3 regions of the Leucobacter sp. BZR 635 genome follow, and region 2 is predicted to be linked to each of the others. Evidence: predicted binding sites of a transcription regulator. Region 2 holds the regulator's gene; each other region holds the start of a gene.
What was found. The regulator LexA, encoded in region 2, represses DNA repair genes until DNA is damaged. The targets are predictions, from matches to a motif close to TCGAACANNTGTTCGA.
Positions count from the first base shown of each region.

Region 1: ACI1US_RS05435 (HNH endonuclease signature motif containing protein) is a predicted target of LexA. The motif match lies at 1,373-1,388, and genes of this name have one in related genera.
Region 3: ACI1US_RS06465 (HNH endonuclease signature motif containing protein) is a predicted target of LexA. The motif match lies at 2,006-2,021, and genes of this name have one in related genera.

Region 1 covers NZ_JBLUNZ020000028.1:60,059-63,304, reverse strand. The annotation lists gene ACI1US_RS05445 (sensor histidine kinase) at 1-195, shown strand, start outside; gene ACI1US_RS05440 (response regulator) at 195-890, shown strand; gene ACI1US_RS05435 (HNH endonuclease signature motif containing protein) at 1,452-2,918, shown strand.
Region 2 covers NZ_JBLUNZ020000004.1:97,647-100,892, reverse strand. The annotation lists gene ACI1US_RS00655 (DsbA family protein) at 1-105, opposite strand, end outside; gene ACI1US_RS00650 (LysM peptidoglycan-binding domain-containing protein) at 407-865, opposite strand; gene lexA (transcriptional repressor LexA) at 1,155-1,817, shown strand; gene lipB (lipoyl(octanoyl) transferase LipB) at 2,303-3,016, shown strand; gene lipA (lipoyl synthase) at 3,013-3,246, shown strand, end outside.
Region 3 covers NZ_JBLUNZ020000032.1:530-3,775, reverse strand. The annotation lists gene ACI1US_RS06470 (APC family permease) at 1-249, shown strand, start outside; gene ACI1US_RS06465 (HNH endonuclease signature motif containing protein) at 476-1,942, opposite strand; gene ACI1US_RS06460 (Ig-like domain-containing protein) at 2,212-2,856, shown strand; gene ACI1US_RS06455 (putative quinol monooxygenase) at 2,917-3,213, opposite strand.

The DNA.
Region 1 (3,246 bases), on a different contig from region 2:
CTCGGCTTGAGCATCGCACGGCACTCGCTGCGCGCGCACGGCGGCGACGTCACCGTTCGATCCACCCCCGGTGAGGGGTCGCGATTCACGCTCTCATTCCCCCTCAACGACATTCCCAAGAAGAAGCGGGCCAAGCGCGTGAAGCGCACCCGCAAGGCCCTCCAGCAGCTCACAGACACGAAAGGACGCGCATAGTGTCCCCAAATATTCTCCTCGTCGAAGACGAAGAGTCCATCTCGAAGCCACTCGCTTTTCTCCTCGAACGCGAGGGATACAGCGTCACGGTCGTCGACGATGGCAACGACGCGGTGCGCGCGTTCACAGCGAACGGAGCAGACCTCGTGCTGCTCGACCTCATGCTGCCGGGCCTTCCCGGTACTGAGGTATGCCGTGAGATCCGGCAGCGTTCGCAGGTGCCCATCATCATGCTCACCGCCAAGGACAGCGAAATCGACATCGTCGTGGGGCTCGAGCTCGGGGCAGACGATTACGTCACCAAGCCTTACTCGACACGTGAGCTCCTCGCCCGGGTGCGCGCGGCGCTGCGGCGCGCGGTTCCCACGGAGGGAGCGGAGACCGAGGAGGACGACAGCGGGGCGCTCGAGTCCAACGGGATCCGCCTCGACACCGATCGGCACACCGTGACCGTGCGCGGCACCGAAATCGCGATGCCGCTGCGTGAGTTCGAGCTGCTCGAGCTCCTCATGCGGCACAGCGGGCGCGTGCTCACCCGTGGCCAGCTCATCGACCGTGTCTGGGGCAGCGACTACTACGGCGACACGAAGACGCTCGACGTGCACGTGAAGCGCGTGCGCTCCCGCATCGAGGAGGAGCCGGCGCAGCCCAAGCTCATCTCGACGGTGCGCGGCGTCGGCTACCGCTTCGGCTAGACCGGCCTGCTGCCCCTCTACACCCCCGTTTAATCCTGCATGAGCTTTGCACGGCCCTCGTTCGGGTCGGAAAGGATTAAACGGGGTCAATAGGGTTCCGAGTGGGGTGCCGCGGCGCGGTTGCGGGATTCTCTGATCTTCGCAATTGGCCGTTCAGCGCTTAGGCCCGGGCCACCCTGCTTCAGCCCGGGGCCGGGGCCGGAGCGCACCTGTCGAGATTCGTGCTTGGGGCTGCCGCGGGTGCTTCGCGCCCTTGCCCTGTAGGGCGGGTGCGCCCGGGCCGTGTGTGTTTCACGGCTCCCAAGGTGCTTCGTCGGGCCTGGTTGTGGTGGCGTTCTGATGGCTCAAGCTGGGTCGCGCTCATGACGGCCTTTCGGGGAGATTCGTAGCTACCGCCCACGCGTTCTCGAAGAGCCACAAACACGGTGATTCCTGGTCGCCTCCCTGAGGACCCACAGGGGTGTCATCAATGGCGAAGAGATTCAAAATCTTTTTCGAAAGATTCTATTTTGGGCCACATTTGAGGGCTTAAATGTCAGAGGTGCGTGTTTGACTACCGTCATGAAAGCGAAGCCGCAGATCCGGGACGAGGCCATCACTGGCCTCGAAGACGCGACGCGCGCGATCCGCGTCGCGGAAGCATCCCGCCTCGAGCATCTCGCACGCGGATACGCAGCGGTCACGGGCGGCGAAATGGCAACACGGGCCTACATCACTGAAGCAGCGCTCGCGCTCGGGGTGTCCGAACCGCGCGTCGCATCCATGCTCGGTCTTGCAGTGTTCCTCATCGACACTTACCGCGACACTCACGCACTCGTCCTCACTGGTGAGATCTCACTGCGGCATGCGGAGATCATCACTGACGCGGGCATGGTCATCACGAACGTCACCGCGACCGGCGTTGACCAGGCAGCGATCGCCCTCGCTCTCGAGCAGGACAAGCTCGCAGAACAGCGCCGTCACGCGTACGAGCAAGAGGTGTTGGTGTATGCGCGTGAGCTCACCCCGAACCGGTTACGCCCGGTCGCGAAACGGCTGGCTGAGCGGTGGGCGGTTGAGCCGATCGAGGTGCGGCAGGCGCGTGAGGCGAAGAAGCGGCGTGTGACGGTCGTGCAGCTGGGTGAGGGCATGGCAGAGCTGCGCGCCTACCTGCCCGCAGTGCAAGCCCTCGGGCTGTACGACCGGCTGACACGTATGGGTCGGGCGGTGAAGCGGGGCCTCATCCCAGCACCAGCCAGCCCAGACGCAGTAACTCCTGGTGCTGAGCAGTCGGAACCCGCTGCCCTCGAGGCGGGCCAGCCAGGCGAAGCAGGCAAAGCTGCCGATACGCGTGGGCTCGACGAGCTGCGGGCTGATGCGTTCTACGCGCTCCTCAGCCGCGACCCCTTCGACGCCGCCGAAGCAGCAGCCCACAACACCGGGGCAGACCTGCAGGGGCGGGTGCAGCTCGTCCTCACCGCAGCAGGCGTCGACGCCTTGCTCGCTACCCATGGCGGTACCATCATCCGAGACAGCAGCATGCCGGCAGGCGGCGTGAAGTGTGAGCTGAAGGGGTACGGGCCGATCGATATCGAGTCAGTACGGCCGCTCATTGCCGGCCGGCAGCAGTGGGACCTCGTCACGGTCTGCACCCACACAGGAACTGTCATCAGAACGGATACGTACCGGCCGAATAAGTCACAGGAGCGGTTCCTCGTCGCTCGTGACGGGCACTGCAGGTTCCCCGGCTGTGTCTCCCCGGTGTACCGATCCGAAATCGACCACACGATCGACGCAGCCCTCGGCGGGCCCACAGCTACCGACAACCTGGCACATTTGTGTCGCAGCCACCACACGTTGAAAGGCAACTCGGACTGGACCGTGCGACAGTTCGCGGGCGGAGTGCTGGAGTGGACCGCGCCGTCCGGGCGCATCCACATCGACAGGCCACGGGATCTACTCCCGGAACACCGAGCATCAAGGCACACACCTCAACGCAAGGTCAGATTCAAAGCTGTAGTCAAAGAGCCAGACCTACATCCTTTCTAACTCCCCGATACACAGCGGCAGCCCCAAGCAGCGACCGCTGCCCATGTGGCCCCGCAAATTTGAAGCTCTAGTGGCGAGCGACGTCGGCACCGCGGAGCTGCGAAATGCGCACAGCCCGGGGGCACCTTCCCCCATGGCAAGGGTGCGAAGCATCCGCGGCAGCCACGAGCACGAACACCGGCACGGACGCTCCGCTCCAGGCCTGAAGCGGAGCGTCCTGGGCCGCAGCACTTTAGGAACTCCCCTGACCGACGAAGCCCTACAGTCGCTCCATCGAGCAACACGACTGCGAGGTAGCCGGGCACGTGACCGCTACCGGTCGCGGCGC
Region 2 (3,246 bases):
TACGAGCAGCAGCGAGACACCGGCAAGTATCACGGTCGCGAGACGCATCCGCCGGTATCGGCGTTCGAGGGACGGTCGGTCGAGAGCTTCAATCGGCTTCGGCATACCTTCGAGCCTAACGATCTTTGCTGACTGTGCTGACCAGCGTCACTCACCCCGAGAGACCGCCGAACATCGGGCGGGCGGAGCGCCTGCTGAGACAGAGCCTCCGGGGGTCCAGAGCCTCCGAGGGTCCAAAGCGGCAGGGGCGTCCAAAGTCTTCGGGGGGGGGCAGAGCGGCAGGGACAGCCAGATCGGCCGGGGCCGCAAGACCAGCCGGGGCCGCGAGGCTAACCGGTCAGCTCGCCCGCATCCCAACACCGCGCACAGGGTCACCGACCGCGCGCTATCGCCCGGAGGGACGGCGCTATCGCCCGGAGGGGACGAAGGTGAGGTCATTGCCTTCAAACCGCATGGGCACAGCGATCGAATCGCCTGCCTGCAGGTCGGACGCCTGCATCTGGTTGAGGCGGACGATCTCAGAGACCACCTCACGGGGGTCGCCCGTCGGCTCAAGCTCGGAGGCGATGCTCCATACCGAGTCGCCGGCCTGCACGAAGACATAGGGGAAGGCCTGCGTGCTCTCCGCGCTGTTGGCAATTGCCCCTGGGGCTGCGAACGCAGCAGCTACGCCGAGTGCAGCAGCAACCAAGACGGTTGCGAGAGAGCCAAAGACCACCCGGCCACGACGCGTGAGCCGAAGCCGGGGCTGCCCCGAACTGACCTGAGCAGTGGGTTCGCCCTGCGGGCGTGATCCCGACGCGGCAATGCGCGGGCTCACCGGGGCGTTCAAACGGAATGGGACGACATTCGCTGTAGCAGTCATGAGGAGTTCCTCTCTCGAGAGTATTCGAACCAACTCGAACACTCGAACATCTCTTTCGAATATATCTTCGAATGAAAGAAACCGCAACCGCAGTATTCGAATGAATATCGCGAGATTTGCTGCGACACTCGAACGAATGTTTGCCTCGCCTCGAATATCCGGGCTAGGGTTTCGAACAGTGAGTTCACCCAATCAGTGACCTCTGACATTCACGGCAACTCGCGGAAACATGCGGATCCACTCCGCTCACCACCCGCCGAGATTGACCGCACTACTGAGAGGACAAGCGATGAGCGACCTGAGCGCAGCACCGCGGAAGCCACTGACTGAGAAGCAGCAGGCGATCCTCGAATTCATTGCCCGCTCCGTAGAGTCTCGCGGCTACCCACCGAGCATGCGCGAGATCGGCGACGCTGTGGGCCTCTCCTCACTCTCGAGCGTTACCCACCAGCTCAGCCGGCTCGAGCTCGGCGGATACATTCGCCGCGACCCGAACCGCCCGCGTGCTCTCGAGATCCTCGTCGAGCTCGCGGTCACGAGCAGCGCGCTTGCGGACTCACCCACGACCCAGGCCCAGGAGACGGCTTACGTGCCACTCGTCGGCCAGATCGCGGCGGGCGTCCCGATCACCGCCGACCAGCAGGTTGAGGAGATCGTCCCGCTCCCCCGGCAGCTCGTCGGCGATGGGCAGCTCTTCATGCTGAAGGTGGTAGGCGACTCGATGATCGATGCGGCCATCTGCGACGGCGACTTTGTTGTCGTGCGCCAGCAGCGCGAGGCGGCAAATGGCGACATCGTCGCGGCCATGCTCGACGGCGAAGCGACCGTCAAGGTCTTCCGCCGCCGCGACGGCCACACCTGGCTGCTGCCGCGCAACAGCGCGTTCGAGCCGATCCTCGGCGACCACGCAGAGGTGCTCGGCAAGGTCGTCGCGGTCTTCCGCTCGGTCTAGCCCAGCGGCTTTCCTGCACGCTCCAGCCCGGATTCAGATCGGGGCTGGAGCGTTTTGCTGTGTCACGCGGCCGCGATCCGCCAGCGGCGCTCGACGATTGCGGCGCTCGACGATTGCGGCGCTCGACGGTTGCAGCGCTCAACGATCGCGGGCATTGAGCTCAGCGATCAACATGCAGCGCGACGCACGCACGCGCAGCAGGCACTTCCAGAAACGCGCCGCGCGCACCCTGCAGCCCCCGTTTAATCCACTCCGACCCGCGTTTGGCCCTCGCAAGAGTCGGTCTGAATTAATCGGGGCGGAAAGGACGCCAGGCGCGATGAGGGCGCCGGGCAGAGGGTACGCCCGGGCATCCCACCTCGAGACTTTGGGCTTACACCCTGCTTGCCACCAGCCCCGAGCCCCCGGGCACCGGGCACCGGGCACCGGGCACCCCAACCGCACCCGCATTGCTTTATTGAACTGAGTCCAACTAACATGGCCGCATGCTTCCCATCGCCGAAGTTCCGCCGCCTCCCCTAAGCGACACGCCCCCAAAACCCACCCCACGGTTCGAGACTGTCGGGCTCTCCCCAAGCCTCGTCTCCTACGAGCGTGGGCTCATACTCCAGCGGGAGGCTGCCGCAAGACTGGCAGCCGACCTTGATCACGGCACCGTGCTCCTCCTCGAGCACGAGCCGGTCTACACCGCTGGCCGACGGGCGGAGCCACATGAGTACCCGAGTGACGGCACTCCCGTCGTCCCGGTGAACCGCGGCGGAAAGGTCACCTGGCACGGCCCCGGCCAGCTCGTGGCATACCCCGTGATCCGGCTCGCTGACGGGCTCGGCGGAGTCAACCTCGTTCACGCGCTCGAAGATGCGCTGATTGCCACGATCCAGAATCTTGGCGTCGTCGGCTACCGCGTTCCCGGGCGCACCGGGGTCTGGACAGACCCGCCAGCAGGATCCCCGCAGGGAAGCCCCGCGGCAAAGCTCGCGCAAATCGGGATCCACGTGAGCCGGCGCATCGTCACCCACGGTATCTCGCTGAACTGCAGCAACGATCTCGCCCCCTTTCACAGCTTCGTGCCCTGCGGCATCAGCGACGCCGGCGTCACCACGCTCAGCGCCAAGACGGGCGAGACCATCACCCCGGCCGACGCAGCGCCCGCACTGCGCACCCACCTCGTTCCCGTGCTCGAAAGGCTCTCAGTATGACCGTCCAGATTCTGCCCTCGACCGGCACGCGCCCGGAGCCAGAGGAGCGCCGGCTGCTTCGGGTCGAGGCGAAGAACGCCGAGACCCCCATCGAGCGCAAGCCTGAGTGGATCAAGACGCGCGCCCGCTCCGGCCCGGATTACCAAGCGGTCCAAGCGCTCGTACAAAGCGAGGGCCTGCACACCGTGTGCAAGGAGGCCGGCTGCCCGAACATCTACGAGTGTTGGGAG
Region 3 (3,246 bases), on a different contig from region 2:
CTCGTGACTTTTGGAGCCCTCACCGCATACATCTTGCTCAACGTTGCAGTCATCGTGCATTTCGGAGTTATCTCACGGAGCCGAAATGTGTTCCTGCACTGGATCTCACCCATTATCGGAACCCTAGTCCTCGGCTACGCGCTCTGGAATGCCAGCACCAACGCGCAAATGATTGGCCTCGCTTGGCTCGCCATTGGCGCAGCAATCGCGAGCTACTGGCATTTCCGCGGTCGCAAGCGCGCGGCCTAGCCCGTTCGAGACGCGCACCAACGCGGAGTTCCGCGAAGCAGAAGCGCTGTCCGGCCCCAGGAGTCTGGGGTTGGGCAGCGCTTCTGTTTCGCGTTGAGAGCATGGCAACCTTTGCGCGAAGGGGCTTCGCTACGACCCGTTGGCCCGGAGGAGAGCACTCAGAGCAATCGAGTGCCGTCAGCCACGCGCTGGCCCTCGACTGTGAAGAGCCGGCTATCCCGGGCAACTAGAAAGGATGCACTTCGGGTTCTCTCACCGTGGGTTGGAATCTGACCTTGCGTTTGGGTGTGTGTCGTGAGGCTCGGTGTTCCGGGAGTAGATCCCGTGGTCTGTCGATGTGGATGCGGCCGGACGGCGCGGTCCATTCCAGTACTCCGCCCGCGAGCTGTCGCACGGTCCAGTCCGAGTTGCCTTTCAACGTGTGGTGGCTGCGGCAGAGATGTGCCAGGTTGTCGGTAGCTGTGTGCCCGCCGAGGGCTGCGTCGATGGTGTGGTCGATTTCGGATCGGTAGACCGGGGAGACGCAGCCGGGGAACCTGCAGTGGCCGTCGCGGGCGACGAGGAACCGTTCCTGTGACTTGTTCGGCCGGTATGTGTCTGTTCTGATGACAGTTCCTGTGTGGGTGCAGACGGTGACGAGGTCCCACTGCTGCCGGCCGGCGATGAGCGGCCGTACTGACTCGATATCGATCGGCCCGTACCCCTTGAGCTCGCATTTGACGTCGCCCGCTGGGGTGTTGCTGTCTCGGGTGATGGTGCCGCCGTGTGTGTTGAGGAGGGCGTCGACGCCTGCTGCGGTGAGGACGAGCTGCACCCGCCCCTGCAGTTCAGCGCCGGTGCTGTGTGCGGCTGCTTCGGCGGCGTCGAAGGGGTCGCGGCTGAGGAGCGCGTAGAACGCGTCGGCCCGCAGCTCGTCGAGCCCGCGCGTATCCGGGGCTTCGGCACCACTGCCAGTACCATCAGCATCGATGACTGTGGGTTCCGGCTGCTCAGCGCCAAGACCAAGCCCCTCTGGACGGGCTGGTGCCGGGATGAGGCCCCGCTTCACCGCCCGCCCGACACGGGTGAGATGGTCGTACAGCCCCAAAGCCTGCACCGCGGGCAGGTAGGCGCGCAGCTCTGCCATGCCCTCACCCAGCTGCACGACGGTCACCCGCCGCTTCTTCGCTTCCCGGGCCTGGCGTACTTCGATCGGTTCAACCGCCCAGCGTTCTGCGAGGCGTTTTGCGACTGGGCGTAGCCGGTTCGGGGTGAGCTCACGCGCATACACCAAGACCTCTTGCTCGTACGCGTGACGGCGCTGTTCTGCGAGCTCGTCCTGCTCGAGCGCGAGGGCGATCGCTGCCTGGTCAACGCCGGCCGCGGTGACGTTCGTGATGACCATTCCCGCATCAGTGATGATCTCCGCATGCCGCAGTGAGATCTCACCAGTGCGGACGAGTGCGTGAGTGTCGCGGTAAGTGTCGGTGAGGAACACGGCAAGCCCCAGCATGGATGCGACGCGCGGCTCGGACACCCCGAGCGCGAGCGCAGCCTCAGTGATGTAGGCCCGTGTGGCCATGTCGCCGCCAGTGACTGCCCCGTAACCGCGTGCGAGATGCTCGAGGCGGGTCGCTTCCGCGACGCGGATGTTGCGCGTCGCGTCTTCGAGGCCGGTGATGGCCTCGTCCCGGATCTGCGGCTTCGCTTTCATGACGGTAGTCAAACACGCACCACCGACATTCAAGCCCTCAAATGTGGCCCAAAACAGAATCTTTCGAAAAAGATTTTGAACCTCTTCACCAGTCATGATCGGCCTGTGAACCGGCAGAGATAGAGACTTGGAAAGCAGCACAGGGGTTCTTCGCGTCTGAGCCAGAAGTCGCTACCAGCGTCAGAGAGGGGCCGCAACGAGCCCGCCGCACCAACCTCGAATGGTGACAGTCACAAAAGCTCACGGTGTCTCAGGCAGGCTTTCACGAGATGGCGATGATCGCCAGTGCCCCGTGGAGTCCGGCAGCCATCCAGACGGCTACTTCTTGCAGCATCCCGCACTGTTCTGCCCTGTGCTGTCCCTCAGCGGGTGCACTGCCGAGGACGATGACGACGCGGCTGGCTGGGAGCACCGCTCTAAACGGAGAGACAGTTACCTTCACGGCGAGTGTTGCTTGGGGCGAGCCGGGCGACGAAGTCAAGTTCCTCTCGGGAACCGGGTCACTCAGCGTCGCCACGCTCAGTGCTAGGTTAGCGTCACTTTTAACCCCACGCCTCACAGCTGGCACGCAGCAGATTGTTGCCTCGTATCGGGGTGACGAGCAGCACCTCGCGTCGCAGTCCCAGCCCCCACGAGGTGACGGTCATCGCGGAGTCCGTCGCCCAGGAGGAGGAGGAGACACCGGTGGCACCTCGGATGGATCCCCGGCCGTCGATAACACCGCGCCACTCAGGCAAGCTGAAGAGCAGCCGCGGTGGGGAGCGGTGCCTACTAAGATCACAGCCACCGGCGCGAACCCGGGAGCAGGCATGGCTTGGTCACTCGCGCTCTTCGCGGGTGGACTCATCGTCTCAGCTATGAACGCACGCCGACACCTGAACCCTGTGCCACCCGCGAGACAGCAACTGGGCTGAGCGGCAACGGCCTGGTTTTCCGCGATCCAAGCCGCGAGACCAGCTCGCCGATGTATCAGCTCACCCCTCGGGGAACGCCGGCCGCATCTGAATGTAGGTGTCGGGCTCGGCCTGGAAGGCGTCGATCTGCGGCACCAGGCGCTTGAAGTGTTCGGTTTCGCAGTGCGCGTCGAGGGCTGCGCGATCGGGCCACTCCTCCACGAAGATGAAGTGGCCCGGCTGCTCCTCGTCGATGAACAGTTCATACGAGATGTTCAGCGGCTCCTGCCTGGTGAGCTCGACGAGCTCGCGGTAGAGCGGCAGCACCGTCTCGATGGCATCCGGGCGGATGAAGTCTTGCGCAATGACCTTCAGCATGATGCTCCCAGTATGCCCGGTTCCTCGCGGGCA